DNA from 3 places in the Mesorhizobium abyssinicae genome. Region 2 is predicted to be linked to each of the others. Evidence: riboswitches for the same ligand, from Rfam matches in the RefSeq annotation. Region 2 holds a riboswitch; each other region holds the start of a gene.
The links. Region 2 has a riboswitch for cobalamin ahead of PU724_RS23830 (CbtB domain-containing protein). Riboswitches for the same ligand answer to the same signal wherever they lie in the genome.

Region 1 (6,842 bases), on a different contig from region 2:
AGCGGGTCTGCGCGGTGGCATGAACGAAGACGTCCTTCTCACCGTTTCAGGAGCAATGAAGCCGAAACCCTTTTCGCAATTGTACCACTGCCCCTGGCACAGGGCATGATCGCTACCATCTGGCCGCATGACGGATGATCACACAGCCAGCCAACACCACGACCTGGACGCTCTCGCCGATCAGGCGCCAGGGCACTGAGTAGCTGTTAGTATCCAGATCGATCGCACAGTCGGCCTGGACCTTGCGGATCAGGTCCTGCAGGTGCCCAACGGCGAGCTGCCGGAAAGCGCGCGGAGCGCTCGAGCTTCAGCGGCAAAACGTTCCACGGGTGCAACGCCGGTTGTTCTCCCTGGTCGGCAACCTCGCGCGTCCACCGATCCAGATGCGCCTCGAACGCCGCCCAGCTCTCGAACCGCCGGCCGGCGTTCGCGTTCTTCTTGACGTAGCCGACCCGCGTTCGTCTTTCCCCTCTGCTTCGTCTGGGGCAGCTTTGTTGCGCCCTTGAACGCGCCAATCCTGACTCCGCCTGGGATGGCGTGAAGCAGAACTGCAGGCCGAGCACCTCGCGTCTGGAGCGAGCCGCCCGGCGCGGCCATGAAGCGTTAAAAGTAAATCCTCACCGAGCTTGAACAGAGATGCCAGTTTGCGTGCTTCTACCCCTTTTATTGCGTTAGGTTGCCCGAAATGAACTGCATCTGGAATCGGATATAAGCCGAGTACGAGCGCGCGGCTGGCCCCACCTTGGCACTTCTTTTCGAGCAGTAGTCGCTATCCATAGTAGTGGATTGAATCCAACCCTTGGTGCCCAGGTTTGACGGCGGCGATGATTTTGTCCGGGTCGGCGGTCCAAGTGAAGCGTTTGGGTTGTCGGATTATGCTCGGCGAGGAAGCGGTTGATGGCCCCTACAGGAGGACGACAGGTTGAAAGCCGCCTCGCTTGAGGCGTCGCTTCGACAGCGCGGTGAAGAAGCCCTCGACGGCGTCGAGCCAGACACACTGCGTTCGCGCCCCAATCGGTCCGACCAAAGGCGCGGCTAACGACCCTTGCGCGGCCGGGCCGAACCGCCGTCTGTCACAGTTCTGCACAGCGCGCCCATTTGTCGATTTGGCTCGGTCCCTGCAGCAGCCAAGGTCTGCTTCATGTAGCCAATCTGCCTTCTCGCGTGCCGCATTAAACATATTCACGATCCGAACGCCCCTTGTTCGACCCTCACGCGACTTGGAAATCACTGCGATAATACAAATGCGTTCACATAATGACATAAAGATTTCTTTATGCGCGGTTGACAAGAGAGCGCACTGCTGTGATTGTGTCCAAGCCATGGTTCTCCGTACGGCGCAGCCGCAGCGGAGCTAAGAGGGAAGCCGGTGCGATGCCGGCGCTGCCCCCGCAACTGTTAGAGGCGAGCCGACCCCACTTATGTCACTGAGGCGAACAGCCTCGGCAAGACGGGTAGAGGCTATGACCCCCGAGCTAGGAGACCTGCCACGGCGAACTATTGTCCACGGGCGGGGTGTCTCGGTGGCCGCTGGCAGCCCGGCGTTCGTACCGGCCTAATGGCGCCTTCGTTGTCCCCCACGCCCCAACCATCGGGGTATCGCATGACTCTCTCTCAGCAAATTCCTGTAGCAACGCTTGGTGTGCCGCGTATCGGTCGCAGGCGGGAATTGAAATTCTCAGTTGAAAGCTATTGGTCCGGAAAATCTTGCGCTGCCGAGCTTCTCGCGACGGCAAAGGCGCTCCGTGCCGCGAGCTGGGAGGAGCAGCGCGATCGCGGTGTGTCGAAAATCCCGTCGAACGACTTTTCGCTCTACGACCATGTACTCGACACCGCCGCCATGGTCGGCGCTGTGCCGTCCCGCTACGCATGGAATAGCGGCGAGGTCCCACTCGACATCTATTTCGCCATGGCCCGTGGCAACCAAGGTCAGACGGGGAATTGCGACTCTGGTCGGGAGGATGCGGCTTGCCCTGCCCTAACCGCGATGGAAATGACCAAATGGTTCGACACCAACTATCATTACATTGTGCCGGAACTTGACGACGATCAGGCGTTCACACTCTCGTCGACCAAACCGGTTGATTACTTCCTCGAGGCTAAAGCCCTGGGCATTCATACACGCCCGGTCATCCTTGGACCGGTCACTTTTCTCAAGCTGGCGAAGTCACCTGCCCAAGGTTTCAATCCCCTCACGCTGCTGCCGCGGCTTCTGCCCGTCTACGAGCAACTCCTGCGGAGGTTGAAACTTTCGGGAGCCGACTGGGTGCAGATCGATGAGCCAGCGCTTGTGCTCGATCTAAACCCGAACGAACGAGCCGCACTTGAATTTGCCTATGGGCAGCTGTCGAAGGCCGCGCCCGAGCTGAAGATCATGCTGGCTACTTATTTCGGGCCGCTGGGGGACAATCTCGAGACGGCGATATCGCTGCCTTTGGCCGGCCTGCATCTTGATCTCTCGCGTGCTCCTGAACAGTTGGAGACGGCTGGTCGGCTCGCGCCTAAGGATCTGGTGTTATCGCTTGGCTTGATCAATGGCCGCAACGTCTGGCGCGCGAACCTCACTGCCATTCTCGACCGCATCAAGCCGATCGTCGCGGGCTGGCCGTTGGACCGAGTCGAGATCGCGCCTTCGTGCTCGATGCTGCATGTGCCGATCGACTTGCGTATGGAGACGGTACTGGATGCGAACATCAGGTCGTGGCTCGCCTTCGCGGCCCAGAAGACCGACGAGCTGGTCATCGTGGCTCGGGCTTTGTCCCAAGGTAGAGATGCCGTGGCTGGCGAGTTGAAAGCTTCTGACGAGGCTGCCTCGACTCGCGCAACATCCACGAAGGTCCATGACCCGCTCGTTGAAGGGCGGATCGCCGACATCAACGGCGCTATGAAGCAACGAAAGAGCGCATTTGCCGACCGTTCCAAGGTCCAGGCCAGCACGCTCGGCCTGCCGCCGTTCCCTACGACGACCATTGGATCCTTTCCGCAGACGCCTCAGGTGCGCAAGGCGCGGTCCGCTCACGGGAAGGGCCATCTCAGCTATGTCGATTACGAAACCTTTCTGAAGAAGGAGACCGAGGCTGCTATTCGCTGGCAGGAGGAGATCGGGCTGGACGTGCTGGTGCATGGCGAGTTCGAACGAAACGACATGGTACAGCATTTCGGCGAGCAACTTTCCGGCTTCGCCTTCACCGAACATGCCTGGGTGCAGAGCTATGGGTCGCGCTGCGTGCGTCCCCCCATCATCTTCGGCGACGTATCGCGCCCCAATCCGATGACGGTGCGCTGGTGGCAATTCGCCCAGTCGCTTACGCAAAAGCCTGTGAAGGGAATGCTTACAGGCCCGGTGACCATTCTCAATTGGTCTTTTGTTCGCGATGACGTACCCCGCTCCGAGGTCTGCCGCCAGATCGCGCTCGCTATTCGCGATGAAGTGACGGACCTCGAAAGATTCGGCGCAAGGATGATCCAGATCGACGAGGCCGCGTTTCGCGAAGGCTTGCCACTGCGCAAGTGCGACTGGAAGGTCTATCTCGACTGGTCGGTCGAATGCTTCCGGATCGCTTCAACAGGTGTAAAGGACTCGACTCAGATCCATACCCACATGTGCTATTCGGAGTTCAACGAGATCATCGACGCGATCGCTGAGCTGGACGCTGATGTAATTTCGATTGAGACATCGCGCTCGGCAATGGAACTGCTGGACGCCTTTACGAGCTCTAAATATCCGAACGAAATCGGTCCCGGAGTCTATGACATCCACTCACCGCGCGTTCCGGAAGTCGCCGAGATTTCGGCCCTCCTCATGCTTGCCCGCGAGCGCTTGTCTGATGGTCACCTTTGGGTAAACCCCGACTGTGGCCTCAAAACACGCAATTGGGAGGAGGTCCGCCCTGCCCTCCTGAACATGGTCGCTGCAGCACGCGCGCTCCGGGAGAGAGTGGAGGTCTGAGGCTTTGCCGAATTCTCGTCATGTGGCGAGTCAACGGCTAACGCTGCCTCGAATCCCGCGAAAACGCCTCGGCTCGCAGAACGTCCTGGCAACATGATGCCATCGCGACGAGCAGGCGACGGAAGCGCCGTCTGCGCGTTTAGATTAGATCAGGGGACTTGGTGGAAGCCGAGTGGCCTCCCTCTCAGTGATGGTTCGCTATTACCGTTTTTTGCGACTTTCCGAAGCTCAGGCCATTTATTTTCCTGAAATCCGCGACACAGGTCGAGGCGTTGTCGCGGTTTCGGCCGGTAAAATGGGATAGACGACGTTGGGCACCCTTCCGGTCAACGCGTTAAGGAAGGCAACGAGCCGGTCGACTTCTTCTGTCGTCAATTCTTCGCCGAGTTGAGTCTTTCCCATGATGGCCACGGCCTGTTTCAGATCCCATACCTTGCCCGAATGAAAATACGGCGCGGTGAGCGTTACATTGCGCAGCGGCGCCACGCGGAAGACATAAGAATCTTCGGCTTTATTGGTGACCGCCAATCGGCCCTTGTCATTTTCCGGCAGGATGTCAGCGCTGGGCCTTTCAACAAGGCCGAATGGGTAGTAGCCGTCCCCGCCAACGTTGACACCGGCATGGCAGGACGAGCAGCCTTTGTCCATGAAAAGTGCCAGACCCTGTTTTTGTTCGGTTGTCATGGCGGCGTCATCACCATTGAGGAAATCATCGAAAGGGGCTGGCGTGACCAGTGTCGCCTCGAAGGCTTCGATTGCCTTGGTGAAGTTTTCGAAGGTGACGCGATCGGCTTCATCCGGGAAAGCTGCGTTGAACCACTCGACATATTGCGGCATCGACTTGAGCGTGGCGACGAGTTGATCCGGTGTGTTGGCCATTTCGACAGCGGCTTGCACTGGTCCCTTGGCTTGGGCCTTGAGGTCTTCGGCGCGACCATCCCAGAACTGCGCGATGTTGAAGACAGCGTTCAAAACCGTGGGCGCGTTGCGCGGCCCTTTTTGCCAACCATGGCCGATCGAAGTCTCACGGTTGTCGTCGCCCCCAGTTGCCAAGTTGTGGCACGAATTGCATGAGAAGACGCCTGATGCCGAGACGCGTGGATCGAAGAAGATTGCCTTGCCGAGAGCGATCTTCGCTGGGGTAATCGGGTTGTTGGTGACTGCCGGTGTGATAGATGCTAAAGGCTTGAAAGTGGCCAGAGCGGTTTCTCTGAGGTGTTCGGGGATCGCTTGATCAGCAAAAGCGGCGGCTGCGGGCACGGCGATAGCCATCGTAGTCAACAGGACTTTCATAGACGATCTCTCTGCGTGGTGTACGCATCCACTTTGGGGTATGCGGTTCGTGAACGCCCTGCGCTAGATCAGCGGCGGGAGGAGAATCGGGTCGTCTGACACCGTTATTCCGCGACAGCGGCGCAAACGGCAGGGAAGGGAACCGCCTTTTTCGATTGGATCTCAAAGAGATGCTTGAGGCACCTATCGTCAGCTCTCGTTACGAAGCAGCATCTGCTCGACCTCAAGGGTGCTGCTGAATGCTCTAAAGTTCATTCGTTCCCCGGTCCATTGAACCTTCATTGTGGAACCTCCGCTTACAGACTTCGCCAAAATGGCAGTATCTATTCTTGCATACAACTCATGCGCGTCAAATTCAAAACAACTCATGGGAGAAAGACCTATGATCCGCACGCTCGCAATGGCAGCCTTCCTTCTTATAACCTGCGTCTCGTCTTTCACGGCCACTCCAAGCGAATTCCGAGATGAAGCAAGGATTTCGACTTCGCGCGACTGGAAAGCTTCTGCGGGGTCCGGGATAATCGTTAAAAGTAAATCCTCACCGAGCTTGACAGAGACGATCAGTTTGTGTGCTTCTACCCCTTTTATTGCTTTAGGTATCCCTAAATGAACTGCATCTGGCAATCCCTAAGGCAGATCGAGGAACCGTTCACCCACGTCGTCAAACGAGATGGTCTTCAACCGGCTGCCACCCCGCCAGTGTGGTCATGTACCGGGCGCTTCTGATCCGGGTTTGAAAAATGCGCCGGGCCGCGCCAATCCGCCGCCGAGCCCGATTGGCATACCGTCGGCGCGCCAGCATGCGGCACCAGTCATTGTGCCGTCCGCATCAAACTGAATCGCGCTCATCCCGCCGCCAACGCTGTTGATCGCCGCCACATTGTGACCGCGGTCGCGTAATGCCGCTAGAGCGCCTTCGGGGAACGAAGCCTCAACCTTTACCCTATAGCCTCGCGTCCAAACGCGCGGCGCCTCTACCGCCTGCTGCACGCCCATGCCATGATCGATCAGGTTCGACAGCGCCTGCACTATGGAGGGGAAGATTGCCGGTCCGCCAGGCAGCCCGATCGCGTAGCGTAGCCTGCCGCCGCGCAGCACCATCACCGGTGATATTGACGAGGTGACGCGTTTGCCGGGCGCGACCGAGTTGGCGCGGCCTGGACGCGGATCGAACGCTACCATGTAATTGTTGGGGATCATGCCGGTTCCAGGTACGATGTACCGGGCACCGAACGAATATTTGATCGTCTGCGTGCTGGAGACGACGTTGCCGAACCCATCCGCCACAGTCAGATGAGTGGTGTGCGCGTCCTCACTAGCCGCTCCCCCTGCGCCCCATGAATGAGCACGGTCCATCAAGATGCGCGCCCGGCGCTCTGCTGCATAGTCCTTGGATAGCAGCTTGCCGATTGACTCCTGGAAAATCGCCGCGTCGGCGAACGCCGCTGACCGGTCCGCGAACGCGATCTTCATCACTTCGGTAAGCAGGTGCAGCGTGTCTGGCGTTGCGAACCCAAGCGCGCCGATCTCGTAGCCCTCCAGGATATTCAACATCTGAATGATGTGCAAAAGCCCAAACGATGGCGGCGGCGGCCCGAGA
Region 2 (6,842 bases):
TCGCGCTTCAGGTCCTGCGTCTCCCAGGTGAAGCCCTCGCCCATCGCATGCCAGACGACGCGGTCGCCGAAGGCGGCGAAGGCGTCCTTCTCGCCGGTATGCCATTTGCCCTTGATGAACTGCACGACGCCGACGCGCTTGCCGTAGCCGAGCATCCTGAGCGCCAGCCCGAAGGCGGCAGTGGTCTTGCCCTTGCCCGGGCCGGTGTTGACGATCAGCAGCCCCTTCTCGATCGTCTTTGCCGCCACCTCGGCATCCTGCACAGCCTTGCGCTTGGCCATCTTGGCGCGGTGGCGCTCGGCATCCTTGTCATCGGTCTCGGTCATCTCACTTCACCTTCAGCGGCAGACCGGCCACCATCAGCAGCACCGTATCTGCGACGGCGGCGACCTGCTGGTTGAGTCGGCCTGCCGCATCGCGAAACCGCCTCGCCAGCGCATTGTCGGGCACGATGCCCAGGCCAACCTCGTTGGACACCACGAACCACGGCCCGCGCGGCCGCGATAGAACATCCACAAGCCGCCGGCATTCCGCATCGAGGTCGCGCTCGGCCAGCATATGATTGGTCAGCCACAGAGTCAGGCAGTCGATCAACACGGGCTGATGATCGGGCAGCGCCTCGATCGCGGCGGCAAGATCGAGCGGCGCGTCGACCGTCGCCCAGCCCTCGCCGCGACGCGCCCGATGCAGCGCGATGCGCTCGCGCATCTCATCGTCATAGGCTTCCGCGGTGGCGATGTAAGCCCATGGCGAGGGACTCGCCGTCACCAGGGTTTCGGCATGCGCGCTCTTGCCGGAGCGCGCACCGCCGATGATGAAGGTCAGTCCCCTGCGATCAGGCAAAGCTGTCGCGCAGGCTGGTGGCCGTGCCGGTGAAGCGGCCGCGCACCACGCCGACGGCGGCGCCCAGCACCAGCCAGAACACCAGGTCGGTGACCGTCACCGCCACCACGAACTGGTGATGCAGGCCTTCGGGAATCGGCGTCTCGAAGCTTGCCGGCTGCGGCGCGCCGACCATGTGCGGCGCGACGATCAGGGCTACCGCCAGGATCGCCAGCGGCAGCGACTTGCGGAAAGCGATCAGGCCGAGTCCGGCGGCGGTCGCGACCGCTGTCGCCGTCCACCAGATCTGGCGCGGCAGGAGTTCGGCGGCCGGCATCGCCGGCAGTTCCGGCGGCAGGCCGAGGCACGGCGCCAGCGTGAACACGGCAAAGCCGGCGAGACCCCAGAACACGCCCTGGCGCCAGTTGCCGATACCACCGGCGAATTCCGAAACCGCGACCAGGATCAGCGCGAAGCCGATGCCGGTGACGATGTTGGCGACGACGTTGAAGGCGAAACGCTCGAAGCCGTCGGCCGGTGCCCAGCCCTCGTCTTCCGCTGGCGCGGCCGCTTCGGCCGGAGCCGGCGCGGAACTCATGGCATTTCCGGCCGGAGCGGCGGAGCTCATGGCGTCGCCGGTCTCGGCAGGCGCCGCGGCATGATCATGATGATGGCCGCCGCCGGCCTGTTCGTAGACTTCCGCCTTGAGGATCAGCGGCACGGTTGCATAGGCCTGCAGGCAAGCGAGAACGACGCCGGCCACGAGCCCTGCAATCGCCGCGATGAACACGACGTTGCGAAACAGGTTCATGATGTCAGGCCCTTGTCAGTGGCAGGGAAACGCCATCGAGTGGCGGTAGTCGTGAGCTGCGTTGTGGACCGCATCGAGATGCGAGAAGCCGACAAAGCCGACGACGAAAATGCCGAGCAACGCGGCCATGGCCAGCTGCATGAAGCGCGACTGCGAGGAGACGGAGGTGCCGAGGGAGACGGAAGCGGTCGTCATGTCTTGTCCTTTCGCCCTCCACCCGAGGGCATAGAATTCAACGTTTCTGTCGCCGGCAGGTCTCCTGGCTCGCGGATCAGCGCCCTTCCCCACCTTCCCGAGGATTTTCCTCAGTGGTCTTGGAGAGGACTACCGCACACAGTTGCGGGGGCAGCCACGGCATTGGACGAATTCGCCCTCACCGCATTCCCTCTTGGCTCCAAAAACGGAACCGACGACGGCAGGACTATAGGCAGAATCGTCGCGCCCGGCAAACCAAATTCCGGCGGCCACCAGCGCAAATGCGCCACCGGGCCTAGCTGTCCGACGCGGCAATCCGCTCGGCGACCAGATGCTGCAGCCGCCACAGATGGCGGTCATGGATGCCGCGCTGCTCGAGGTTCTTCACCGTGTTGTAAAGATAGTCTGCGCCCGATCCCCAGTGCCCGCAGGATGTCGCCAGCCTTTCCACCACCTCTTTTTCCTCGAGCGGGCGGGCATAGGTTGTGCCCTTGCGGTTGATGACGAAGGCCAGTGCCCGCAACGTGCCGCCGTCGCTCGAAAGATTGAGCAGGCGCGGATGATAGCTGGTCGGCTTCAGTGTCACCTCGCGCCGCAAAACCTTGTCGAGCTGCTGGCGCCGGTCCGCGTCGCCAAGCCTGAAGGCGACGCCCTTGCACTGCCCGCCCCGGTCCAGCGCCATCATCAGGCCAGGCTGCTCCCTGGTGCCGCGCCAGCGCGTCATCTTCATGCAGAAGGACCTGTGCCAGCCGCGCGCGACCGCAACCCGTTCCTCGACATGATCGATCTCGGGCTTCCAGATCAGCGAGCCGTAGCCGAACAGCCAGAGCGGTTCGCTGCCAGGCAGCTCAGCCTCGAGCGTGTCCAGCATCGCTTCATAGTCGGCATCGTCCAGATGCATCGCGTTGGGATCAGGCCCGCTGTCCTCGACGACGCGAAAGCAGCGCGCGACCAGCTCCTCGGTGAGCGACATTGTCCTTGGCGGCATGAACTGTCCCTGGGCACCCGACTTGTGAAGCGCCGACCTTAGGGGCGGCGATTGCGTGCCACAATGGCCACGGCGCGAGCGATTGACAAACATCCTGGCCGGGTGTCGGCTGGACCATTAAGGGAGCCGCTTATGCAGCCCAAACCGAGCGACGACCTCTACACCGGCCTGACCAGGCTTGAGCCGACCCTGCCCTCGTCGGCCTATTGGGATGCCGGAGCTTACGGTCGTGACCTCGACGCGATCTGGTACAAAAGCTGGCTGCTGGTCTGCCGCGAGGCCGACCTTGCCCAGCCGCTGGCTTTCAGGACATTCCGCGTCGGCACGCAGGAGATCGTGGTGCTGCGCGACGAGGCCGGCGAATTGCGCGCCTTCCACAACACCTGCCGGCATCGCGGCTCGCAGCTTTGCCAGGAGAGCGAGGGAAGGCTGAAGGCCAGGCTGCTGACCTGCCCCTACCACGCCTGGTCCTATTCGCTGCGCGGCGACCTCGTGCGCGTGCCGTCGAAGTCGCTGCCCGAAGGCTTCGACAAGGCCGACTATCCGCTCTATGGCGTGGCGCTGTCGGTGTGGCGCGGTTTCGTCTTCATCAACCTCGCCGAAGATGCCGCCGGCTCGGCGGAAGCCTCCTTCGACCGGGCTTCCGGCAATCTCACCAACTGGCCGCTGGAGACGCTGGTCACCGGCCATGCGCTGCGCAAGGTGATGAACTGCAACTGGAAGATCTTTTGGGAGAACTTCAACGAGTGCCTGCATTGCCCCGGCGTCCACAAGGATCTGTCGCGGTTGGTGCCGATCTATGGCCGAGGCCTGATGGCGAGGCACGACGATCCCGAATGGGCGCGCCACGCCGACAATGACGCGCCGGAATTCTCCGGCGGCCTGCGCGCCGGCGCCGAGACCTGGTCGCGCGACGGCCACGTGCACGGTCCGGTGTTTGCCGGCCTGACGCCAGCCGAATGCGCCGCCGGCCAGACCTATGCGACGTCGCTCCCCTCGATGTTCATCGTCGGCCATGTCGACTATGTCCGCACCGTGCGGCTCATACCGCTCGGCCCGGAGCAGACGGAACTCACCGCCGAATGGCTGTTTCCGGCCGAAGCGCTCGCTTCGCCCGAGGCCGATATCGACAACATCGTCGCCTTCGGCAGGCAGGTGCTGGAGGAGGACGCGGCGATCTGCGAGGTCAACCAGAAGGGCCTGCGTTCGATGCGCCACGAGGCCGGCGTGCTGATGCCGGAGGAGTACGACCTGCACCGTTTCCACGAATGGGTGCGCGCGCGGCATCAATCCTTTCCGGCTGAACGTTAAAAGCGAGTTCGGAAGCCCAGAAGAACCCGGCGGGCTGTTTCACGCCCATGCGACCGCGGTCCCGCCTTCTTTTGTCTGGCTGAACCATGATAGTCGTTTGGCATCACTGAATCGGAATGCGAGACACGATGAGCCTTCAACCGCCGGCCGAACCTGTTCAGGACACGCCGAAGCAAGGACGCATCGTCGCCATCGACATCGTGCGCGGCTTGGCCCTGCTGGCCATGGCGAGCTACCATTTCACCTGGGACCTCGAGAATTTCGGTTATACCGATCCCGGCCTCACCGCCTTCGGCTGGTGGAAGATCTACGCGCGCTGCATCGCCTCGACCTTCCTGTTCCTGGTCGGCGTCAGCCTGTTCCTCGCCCATGGAAGGCAGATCCGCTGGCCGGGCTTCTGGAAGCGCTTTGCCATGGTCGCCGTGGCGGCGCTGGCCATTTCGTTGATCACTCGCATCGCCACGCCCGATGGCTTCATCTTCTTCGGCATATTGCACGAGATCGCGCTCGCATCCCTGCTCGGCCTCGCCTTCCTGCGATTGCCCTCGCTGGTGACGATCGCGGTCGCTGCGCTTGTGATTGCCGCCCCGCTCTATCTGCGCTCGCAAGCCTTCGACCACCCGGCGCTGTGGTGGGTCGGCCTGTCGGCGACCAATCCGCGCTCCAACGACTACGTGCCGCTCTTCCCTTGGTTCGGCGCCGTGCTGCTGGGCATTGCCGCGGCGAAACTTGCCTCCACGTCCGGCGTGCTCGCCCGGCTGGCGAAGCTGGCGCCCGGCCGCTGGTCGAACCCGCTGGTCTTCATCGGCCGGCACAGCCTCGCCTTCTATCTGATCCACCAGCCGCTGCTGTTCGGCTCGGTCTGGCTGTTTTCGCAACTGATGCCGGCTGCGCCGCTGAACCAGGACGCCAGCTTCCTCAAATCCTGCCAGATATCCTGCGAGCAGCAGCGCGACAGCAAATTCTGTACGAGCTATTGTGGCTGCATGCTCGATACGCTGCGGGGCGAAGGGACGCTGGACAGGCTCTACAACGGCGACCAGACACCGGAGTTCAAGGCGCATATCGCCGATCTCGCCGGCGCCTGCACGGCGAGCACCGACGACGCGACGGAGGGAGGACAGCAATGACCGACAGTCAGCCGAAACCCGGGCTCATCCCGTGGCCGCCGCTGATCTATGTCGTTGCCATCGCCGCCAGCGTCGTGCTTGGCCTCTTCTTTCCGCTGCCGTGGATCGGCGACCTGTTGGGCGACCTTATGTTTGCCGCCGGCTGGGTGGCGCTGTTCTTCGTCGCCGCGCTCTGGTTCACGGCGATCCGGGTCATGCTGCGGGCGAGGACGACCTTCAATCCCAACGCGGTGCCCGATCATCTCGTCACTTCGGGTCCGTTCTCGATCACCCGCAACCCGATGTACCTCGCCAACACGCTGCTGTTGATCGGCGTCGCCTTCATCACCGGGATCGCCTGGTTCCTGCTGTTTGCCTTCATCGCCGCCTTCGCCACGCAGAAGCTGGCGATCGAGAAGGAGGAGAAGGTGCTGGCGGCGAAATTCGGCAAGAAATACCGCGACTACGCCAAGCGGGTGCGGCGCTGGATTTGAGCCTCGCGGGCAAGCGCCGCCAGACTTGATCGGGTCCTCGTTTACATGACCGCCCTGGTCTCCCCAGGCCTGCTTTCGAAATCGAAAAGCCTCTGGGTAGCCAATGCGGCAGCGCCACGCGCCCAGGAATCGTCGGCCCAGTCAGGCGTGATCGGCGGCGGGTTCCACATCGCATAGCGCTTCAACGCGTCGCGCATCGGCTCGAACAGATAGTCGCCGAAGCTGACCGCTTCACCGCCGCCGACGATGACCTCCGGATCAATGATGTTGCAGAAGCCGCCAAGGAACCGGCCTATGCCTTCGCCGGCTTCGCGCAGGATCTCCACGGCGGTCTCGTCACCGGCCTGGGCCGCATCGAACATGTCATGGCGGGAGGCCTCGCCCGGCAGGCCTTTCGCTTCACGCCACCGCCTCACCAGGGCCGGCTCCGAGAAGAAGGTCTGCAGGCAGCCGCGCCGGCCGCATTCGCATTGTGGCCCGTTCGGATTGTAGATGGAGTGCCCCATCTTGCCCGCGGCACCGCTTGCGCCGTGATGCACGGCGCCGTCGATCACCACGGCGCAGCTGATGCCGGCTCCGATCGCCAACGCGCCGACCGTGCGATGATGCCGGCCGAGGCCGAACAATTGCTGCGCCAGCGCGAAAGCATTGGTGTCGTCGTCAGCCCAGACCGGCACATGCACGAGTTCGGCGAGCATGGCCGCGATTGGTACGTCGATCCAGTTGAACCGGTGGCTGAGCCGGCAAACGCCATTGTCGATGACACCTGGCACCGCGATGCCTATGCCGCTTAGCTGCGCGCCGCTCGGCGCCTTGCGGTCCGCTAGCAATTCCTTGACGGCGGCCGCGCAGGCCTCGACCGTACTTTGAGGCGACGGGTCGGGCACCGCCACCTGCCTGGAGACAAGCGGGGTCGTCGCAAGATCGGTCAGCACGCAATCGATGGCGCCGGCCTTCAGCTTGAGCCCTACGACCAGGCGGCCCGCATAATTTATACTGATCGGGATAGGCCGCCTCCCCGGCGCCCCCAGGCTGGCTTCTCCCTCAACGAGGATGTTCTCGTCCAAGAGCTCGGAGACCACGAAGGTCACCGCAGCCGGGCTCAGACCGCT
Region 3 (6,842 bases), on a different contig from region 2:
TCCCCGGCCTCGACAAAGGCATGGCCAAGCGCGTCGGCCAGCGCGCCGGGCTCGAGATGCACGGTCAGTTCAAGGGCGGGCAGGCGGACTGTCCGCGTGACCGGAAAGAGCGCCGCGTCTTCGGCGGCCGCGATGAGATAGCGGGCGTAGTCCGGCAATGTCTCAAGGGTCACACGCGGCATGGTCTATCCCGGCTCGGCCGACGTGCTGCCGATCTCTCAGGATGCCTGCTTGACTGCCGGCCAGCCGAGAGGCTCCTCGACCTCGTGGATCGGGTCGACGATGATCAGGTCGGCGAGATCGTCATGGACGCTCACATTGAGCGGCTCGTTTGCCACCGCAAGTTCGGCAGCCAGTTCGTCCGGCAGCGGCTGCGCCGTGCCATCGGAAGGCACCAGCAGTCCGAGCTCGACCAATTGCGCAATGAAGGCGTCAAGCCCGGTCGCGCCGGTCGCCGCTGCGCCGGCTATCGATCCGGCCAGCGCCTGCGCACCGACGCCCGAAGACAGCGCCTGCCAGACCCGGCTGCCCGAATCGGAGAACCCGAAATACTTCCCGCTCGCCAGATCAAGCACGACAGCTTCGCCGTCGAAGGATTCGAAAACGATATCCTTGCTCGCGACTGCGTAGACATTGGCTTGCGGCATTGTCCCTGCCCCACTTCATGGCTCGCGCAAGCAACCGCCTTTGCGGCGGCCGCTCTCCCCGAGGAAGGCCTGTAAACACTCGGTTCTGGCTTGGCAAGACGACGGACACGGCAGGCCGCTTGCCATTCTTGGGGTCTACGCGGCGGAATCAGGCCTCGATTTCCAGCCGCGTCAGCGGCCTCGAGCAGCAGGCAAGGATGAAGCCGTCGTCGATCTCGTGATCGAGAATGCCGCCATTGTGGCTCATCGCGACCTCGCCAGAGACCTTCCTGACCTTGCAGGTGCCGCAGAGGCCGAACTCGCAGGCGGCCGGGATCCTGACGCCCGAGGCGCGCGCCGTCTGCAGCACGGTCTGTCCGGCAAGGCATTCGGCGTCGACGTCGGAAAGCGAGAAGCGCACCGGCGTCGCGGCCTCGACGGGGGTCTCGACGCCGCCGTCGCCCGGCAGCGCGAACGGCGCCGGCACTTCCTCCACCGTCGGCGCGGCAAAGCTTTCCTGGTGATACCTGGCCATGTCGAAGCCCGCCGCCTCCAACATCTGCCGCACCGCGCGCATGAACGGGTCGGGGCCGCAGCAGAATATCTCGCGCTCGCGGAAGTCGGGAGCGAGCAGCGGCAGGCGAATGGCGTCGATGCGGCCCATATGACCGAACCAGCCCTCGCGGCTGGAGCGTTCCTCGATCATGAAGCCGAGCGACAGGCCGGGCATGCGGCTGCCCAGCAATTCAAGCTCCTTGCGAAAAATGATCTCTTCCGCCCTGCGTGCGCAGTTGACGAAGCCGACATCGGTCCAGGGCGCGCAGTCGTTCAGCCAGCGCAGCATCGACATCATCGGTGTTACGCCGGAGCCGGCCGAGATGAACAGGTACTTGGCCGCCGGATGGCTGTGCAGCGAGAAATCGCCGGCCGGGCCATAGGCCTTCACATGGGCGCCGGGCTTGAGATTGTCGAACATCCAGCGCGTGCCGATGCTGCCGGCCTGCGCCTTCACCGTCACCGCGATCGAGAACGGCCGCGAGGGCGATGAGGACAGCGTGTAGGTGCGCATCAGCGGTCCGTCGGCGACCGGCAGTTCCAGCGTCACGAACTGGCCGGGCTTGTAGCGGAACCAGGTCTGGTTGTCGGAGCGGAAGGTGAAGGTCTTGACGTCCGGCGCCTCGTCGCTGACGCCGATCACCTCCAGCACCTGCAGCCGGTCGTTCCAGGGCGCCATCTCGTCGAGATGGCGATAGAGGGCGAGATCCGTCATCGCGTTCATCCCTTCACCTCAAGCAACGCTGCGCAGCGCCGGCCGGCCGCCTTCGGCAAGGCGCGGGCCCATGAAGGAGGCGTACCATTCGACGAACTGGATGACGCCGCCCTCATGCTGCTCCGAATAGGGGCCGGGCTCATAGGCCGGCGAGAGGATGCCGAAAGCATTTTCCTCGACGATGCGGCGATCCTGGTCGTTGGTCTCGGTCCAGACATGGGTGAGTTCGGCAAGATCGTAATCGACGCCTTCCACCGCATCCTTGTGGACCAGCCATTTCGTCGTCACCGCGGTTTCGGTGGCGCTGATCGGCAGCACCCGGAAGGTGACGGCATGGTCGATCAGGATATGGTTCCAGGTGGTCGGATAGTGATAGTGCATCAACGTGCCGATGCGGTCCGCCGAGACGCTCGTGGAAAGGTTCTTCCTCACCGCGCGCTTGCCGCTCATCGTGTAGCTGACGGCGTCGCGCAAGAGCGGCGCGCGGGTGGCGCGATACTGTCCCGCCGGGTCGATGCGGAACTTGCTCGGCAGGCCCGCCGCCTCGCATTTCGCCCAATGCGCCTGCATCTCGGGATCGCTTTCGGCACCATGCACGCCGGTCACCGTCGGCGCCTCGGGGAAGGTCTTGCAGAGTTCGGGATGGTTGCCGGCGCAATGGTAGCACTCGCGGTTGTTTTCCCAGACCAGCTTCCAGTTGCCCTTCTCGACGATGGTCGATTCGAAAGCGACCTTCGCTTCGCTCAACCGATGCGGCAGGAGATAGGGTTCGATCATGGCGCGCATTAGCGCGAAATCGGCGGGCTCCTTCGCCAGGCAGATGAAGATGTAGCCGCCGACGCTTTCGCAAGCGACCGGCTTCAGGCCGAACTGGCTCTTGTCGAAACCATCCGCCATCTGGCGGGCGAACAGCAGCCTGCCGTCGAGCTCGTAGGTCCATTGATGATAGGGGCAGACGAGCTTCGCCGCGGTGCCCTTCTCGGCGTTGCAGACGCGGCTGCCGCGATGGCGGCAGGAATTATGGAAGGCATTGACCCTGCCTTGCTGGTCGCGAACCAGGACTACCGGATAGTCGCCGACCTGCGCGGTGATGTAGCAGCCCGGCTTCGGCAATTCGCAATCGTGGCCGATGAACAGCCAGTCGCGGTACCAGATCAGCTCCATGTCGAGCTTGAAATAGTCCGGGTCGGTATAGAAAGGCTGTTCAAGCGAAAAGCCCGGCCTGCGGCCGTGCAGCAGCCTCAGCATGTCGTTGCGCGCATCCATGTCCTGTCCTCGCGTTTGTCGCACCGCTTCAAGGACTGAACTGGTGGTGATTGAGAAGAACGACCGCCGCCGGCATGGCCGGGCACGCACCATTCGCCTCTTGACCGCCCACCGCGATCAGTCGAGTTCAAGTATCCCTGGCTGGTTTCCGGGCTCTGGAGTGCCCTGGCGGGCGGTCGCGGCACCTTCCCAGGCCGATGGCCCAGTGGTCTCCCGTCGCGACTTTGAACTCCACCACCGTTGCGGGGGCAGCGCCGGGTTCTGACCGGCTTCCCAATTCTCCGTCCCGTCGTCACGGAGCGGCACCTGAGATGGTCTGATCTTAATCACGACAGCCGCCGCGCCATCGGCATGAAAACGACATCGCATCCATGCGGCGCGACACGACCCATGAAGCTGATATTGGCCCTGCAAGGCGACCGATGTCACACGCTGCCGCATGCGAATCGAGGCGGAGAAAACCGTGTTCGAATCGGCCCTGGGCGGCTCTGAATTGGTTAACAGTATAGAAAAGTGACTATTAGGAGATTCTAAAATCGAACCGAACGGTTCGTTTCTGTTGACAATGCGTGCAGGACGGTGTGAACGCAGATCTTCGGAATCGTCACTTGGCTCGATGGACGATTTGATCAACCAATTGATATTGCTTCGCATTTCGTCACGTGTAGATGGCCTTGGTACAATTTCAAGGTGCAGATTCATAGGCCAGACGGAAAAACTTCGTGATTGGAAAGCGGCCGATAGCTCTCCCACATCGGGGCTGTCCGAACGACGCGATTTCCTCCCAAGACACGCCGCTAGACGGACGGAAAAAATATACTGGAGTACCAAAAATGAAAAAGATTGCTCTTACTGCCGCCGCCCTTCTGGCCATTTCCGGCAGCGCCTTTGCTGGTGGCAGCGACAATTACGGTTCGAACGGTGCCAATCAGCCCGCCGCTGCCGTCGACAGCTCGTACACGGCTTCGATCGAGAAGTCGGAACCCGCCGCTCAGACACCGGCACAGGGCTCGGACCGCAACCTGTTCGGCAACAACTAACACACGATCCCTGACCCGCGGTGGGCAAGAGCCTGCCGCTCGGGATCGTCAGAAATTCAGGAGCACTAAAATGAAGAAGATCATCCTTGCCACAGCGGCCCTTCTGGCCATCTCGGGCGGCGCTTTCGCATCCGGCAGCGACAATTACGGTTCCAACGGTGCCAATCAGCCCGCTGCTGCCGTCGACAGCTCGTACACGGCATCGATCAAGAAGTCGGAACCGGCCGCCGAGCAGCCCGCCAACCAGGGCAGCGACCGTAACCTCTTCGGCAACAACTAAACCGACCGGACCGCGATCCCGGACCTCCGGTTCGGGTCGCGGCCAAACGGAAGCCGGACGCGGCGGCTGGCCCGCCGCTCCTACGCAAATCCAGGAGTACCCAAAATGAAGAAGATTGCTCTTACTGCCGCCGCACTTTTGATCGCCGCCGGCAGCGCCTATGCCCGCAACGACAATGTTGGTGGGACCGACATCAACAATCAGCGGCCGGCCGCCAACGTCGACACCACGCAGACGTCGTCGACGCGCGACACCAGCTCGCCGGTCTACAAGCTGCTGAACTCGTCGGGCGATGTCGAGAAGTCCGCGCCTCAGGGTAGCGACCGCAACCTGTTCGGGCGCTAACAGCCGTCCATCCCGGATCGGGATGGACCGGGCTGAAATAGCAAGAGCGGCGGGCACAGCCCGCCGCTCCTTTTTTGTCTCACGTGAAGGTCAGGCCGCCTTGGCTTCCGCCATATGAAGCGTGAAGGAGTGGCCGTCAGCGTCGAAGATGTGCAGGTCGCCGGGATCGGCGTTGAGCCGCAGCACAGCGCCGCGCTTGACCTCGACATTGCCCGGCAGTTTCGTCACCAGCGGCAGGTCGGCGCGGCCGATGTCGACATAGACGAGCTGGACCTCGCCGAGCTGCTCGACATAGTCCACCGTTCCCTCAAACAGATACTCGGTGCCGGTAGCGATCGCCAGGTCTTCCGGCCGCACGCCGAAACTCACCGCCGCACCATTCGCCGAGGCGGGTGTGGCGATCGGCACCGTCGCCTTGCGGCCGCCGACATGGCTGATGACGGTCGGGTCGCCGGCCTTTTCGATCTTCGCCGGCAGGATGTTCATGGCCGGTGAGCCGATGAACTGGGCAACGAACAGATTACCGGGCCGCTTGTAGAGCTCCATCGGCGTGCCGACCTGCTCGATGCGGCCTTCCTTCAGCACCACGATGCGATCGGCCAGCGTCATCGCCTCGACCTGGTCGTGGGTGACGTAGATCATCGTCGTGTTCGGCATCGATTCCTTCAGCTTGGCGATCTCGATACGGGTGGCGACGCGAAGTGCGGCGTCGAGGTTGGACAGCGGCTCGTCGAACAGGAATACCTTCGGGTTGCGCACGATGGCGCGGCCGATGGCGACGCGCTGGCGCTGGCCGCCCGACATCGCCTTGGGCAGCCGGTCGAGATATTTGGTCAGTTGCAGGATCTCGGCCGCCTGCCGCACCCGCTTGTCGATCTCGGCCTTGCTTTCCTTGCCGATCTTCATCGAGAAGGCCATGTTGTCGTAGACGGTCATGTGCGGATAGAGCGCGTAGGACTGGAACACCATGGCGATGCCGCGCTTCGACGGCGGCACGTCGTTCACGACGTCGCCGGCGATCTTGAGTTCGCCCGAGGTGATCTCCTCGAGCCCGGCGATGGACCTCAGCAAGGTCGACTTGCCGCAGCCGGACGGGCCGACGAAAACGATGAACTCGCCCGACTTAATGTCGAGGTCGATGCCGTGCAGGATGTTGAGATTGCCGTACGACTTCTTGACTTGCCTCAGCGTGACATCGGCCATGATTGTCCTCCCAGTGACGTCCGTTTCAAAAACTCAGTCGATGCGCCCGAACCAGGCGCCGTAGCCGCCAAGGCGGATGGAGCCGGCGCCAGCTTGGCCCGAAAAGCCGTGCCCGGGCAAGGGCTGCAGCGAGCCGCCGCCGAGATCGACCTCGGCCGGCTTGCTGCCCAGGTTGAAGACGCAGACGACACGCTCATTGCCCTCGCGGCGGGTGAAGGCGACGGTGTCGCCCGCGCTTTCGATGAAGTCGATGTCGCCCTTGGCCAGCGCCGGATGCTGGCGGCGGAAGGCGAGGAAGCGCCGGTAGTGCTCGAGCAGCGAGCTTGCATCGCCCTGTTGCACGTTCACCGCCTGCGAAAGATGCTTGCCGGGCACCGGCAGCCACGGCTTGGCCGCCGAGAAGCCGCCATTCTTGGCGGCGGCATCCCACACCATCGGCGTACGGCAGCCGTCGCGGCCCTTGAATTCGGGCCAGAAACGGATGCCGTAGGGGTCCTGCAGGTCCTCGAAGCTGAGATCCGCCTCGCCGAGGCCGAGCTCCTCGCCCTGATAGAGGCAGACCGAGCCGCGCAGCGACATCAGCAGCGCCGAGATCACCTTGAGATAGGCGGTCGGATCGGCCTCGCTGGCGGCCCAGCGCGAGGCCGGCCGCATCACGTCGTGATTGGAGAAGGCCCAGCACGACCAGCCGTCGCTGGCGACCTTGCCGAAGGCTTCCAGCACCGTGCGCACCTTGGCGGCGCTGATCTTTTCGGGCGCCAGGAAGTCGAAGGAATAGCACATGTGGACGCGCTTGCCGCCGGCGGTGTAGG

Region 1: it holds a riboswitch for cobalamin, as region 2 does, so the genes downstream of both, metE (5-methyltetrahydropteroyltriglutamate--homocysteine S-methyltransferase) here and PU724_RS23830 (CbtB domain-containing protein) in region 2, are expected to answer to the same signal.
Region 3: it holds a riboswitch for cobalamin, as region 2 does, so the genes downstream of both, PU724_RS10330 (aromatic ring-hydroxylating oxygenase subunit alpha) here and PU724_RS23830 (CbtB domain-containing protein) in region 2, are expected to answer to the same signal.

What each region holds. Positions count from the first base shown of each region.
Region 1 is NZ_JARAKC010000032.1:40,750-47,591, reverse strand. It holds partial or broken gene PU724_RS31470 (Mu transposase domain-containing protein) at 88-455, opposite strand; partial or broken gene PU724_RS31465 (IS630 family transposase) at 770-1,003, opposite strand; cobalamin riboswitch at 1,307-1,506, shown strand; gene metE (5-methyltetrahydropteroyltriglutamate--homocysteine S-methyltransferase) at 1,604-3,949, shown strand; gene PU724_RS31455 (cytochrome-c peroxidase) at 4,187-5,242, opposite strand; gene PU724_RS31450 (hypothetical protein) at 5,432-5,866, opposite strand; gene ggt (gamma-glutamyltransferase) at 5,948-6,842, opposite strand, start outside.
Region 2 is NZ_JARAKC010000013.1:11,322-18,163, forward strand. It holds gene cobO (cob(I)yrinic acid a,c-diamide adenosyltransferase) at 1-326, opposite strand, end outside; gene cobU (bifunctional adenosylcobinamide kinase/adenosylcobinamide-phosphate guanylyltransferase) at 328-843, opposite strand; gene PU724_RS23825 (CbtA family protein) at 836-1,633, opposite strand; gene PU724_RS23830 (CbtB domain-containing protein) at 1,649-1,828, opposite strand; cobalamin riboswitch at 1,866-2,059, opposite strand; gene PU724_RS23835 (gamma-glutamylcyclotransferase) at 2,124-2,816, opposite strand; gene PU724_RS23840 (aromatic ring-hydroxylating oxygenase subunit alpha) at 2,949-4,127, shown strand; gene PU724_RS23845 (heparan-alpha-glucosaminide N-acetyltransferase) at 4,256-5,257, shown strand; gene PU724_RS23850 (methyltransferase family protein) at 5,254-5,730, shown strand; gene PU724_RS23855 (ROK family protein) at 5,772-6,842, opposite strand, start outside.
Region 3 is NZ_JARAKC010000003.1:493,822-500,663, forward strand. It holds gene PU724_RS10315 (serine kinase) at 1-182, opposite strand, end outside; gene PU724_RS10320 (PqqD family peptide modification chaperone) at 219-647, opposite strand; gene PU724_RS10325 (FAD-binding oxidoreductase) at 796-1,896, opposite strand; gene PU724_RS10330 (aromatic ring-hydroxylating oxygenase subunit alpha) at 1,915-3,162, opposite strand; cobalamin riboswitch at 3,285-3,487, opposite strand; gene PU724_RS10335 (DUF680 domain-containing protein) at 3,996-4,202, shown strand; gene PU724_RS10340 (DUF680 domain-containing protein) at 4,273-4,482, shown strand; gene PU724_RS10345 (DUF680 domain-containing protein) at 4,588-4,827, shown strand; gene PU724_RS10350 (ABC transporter ATP-binding protein) at 4,918-6,030, opposite strand; gene bglA (beta-galactosidase BglA) at 6,064-6,842, opposite strand, start outside.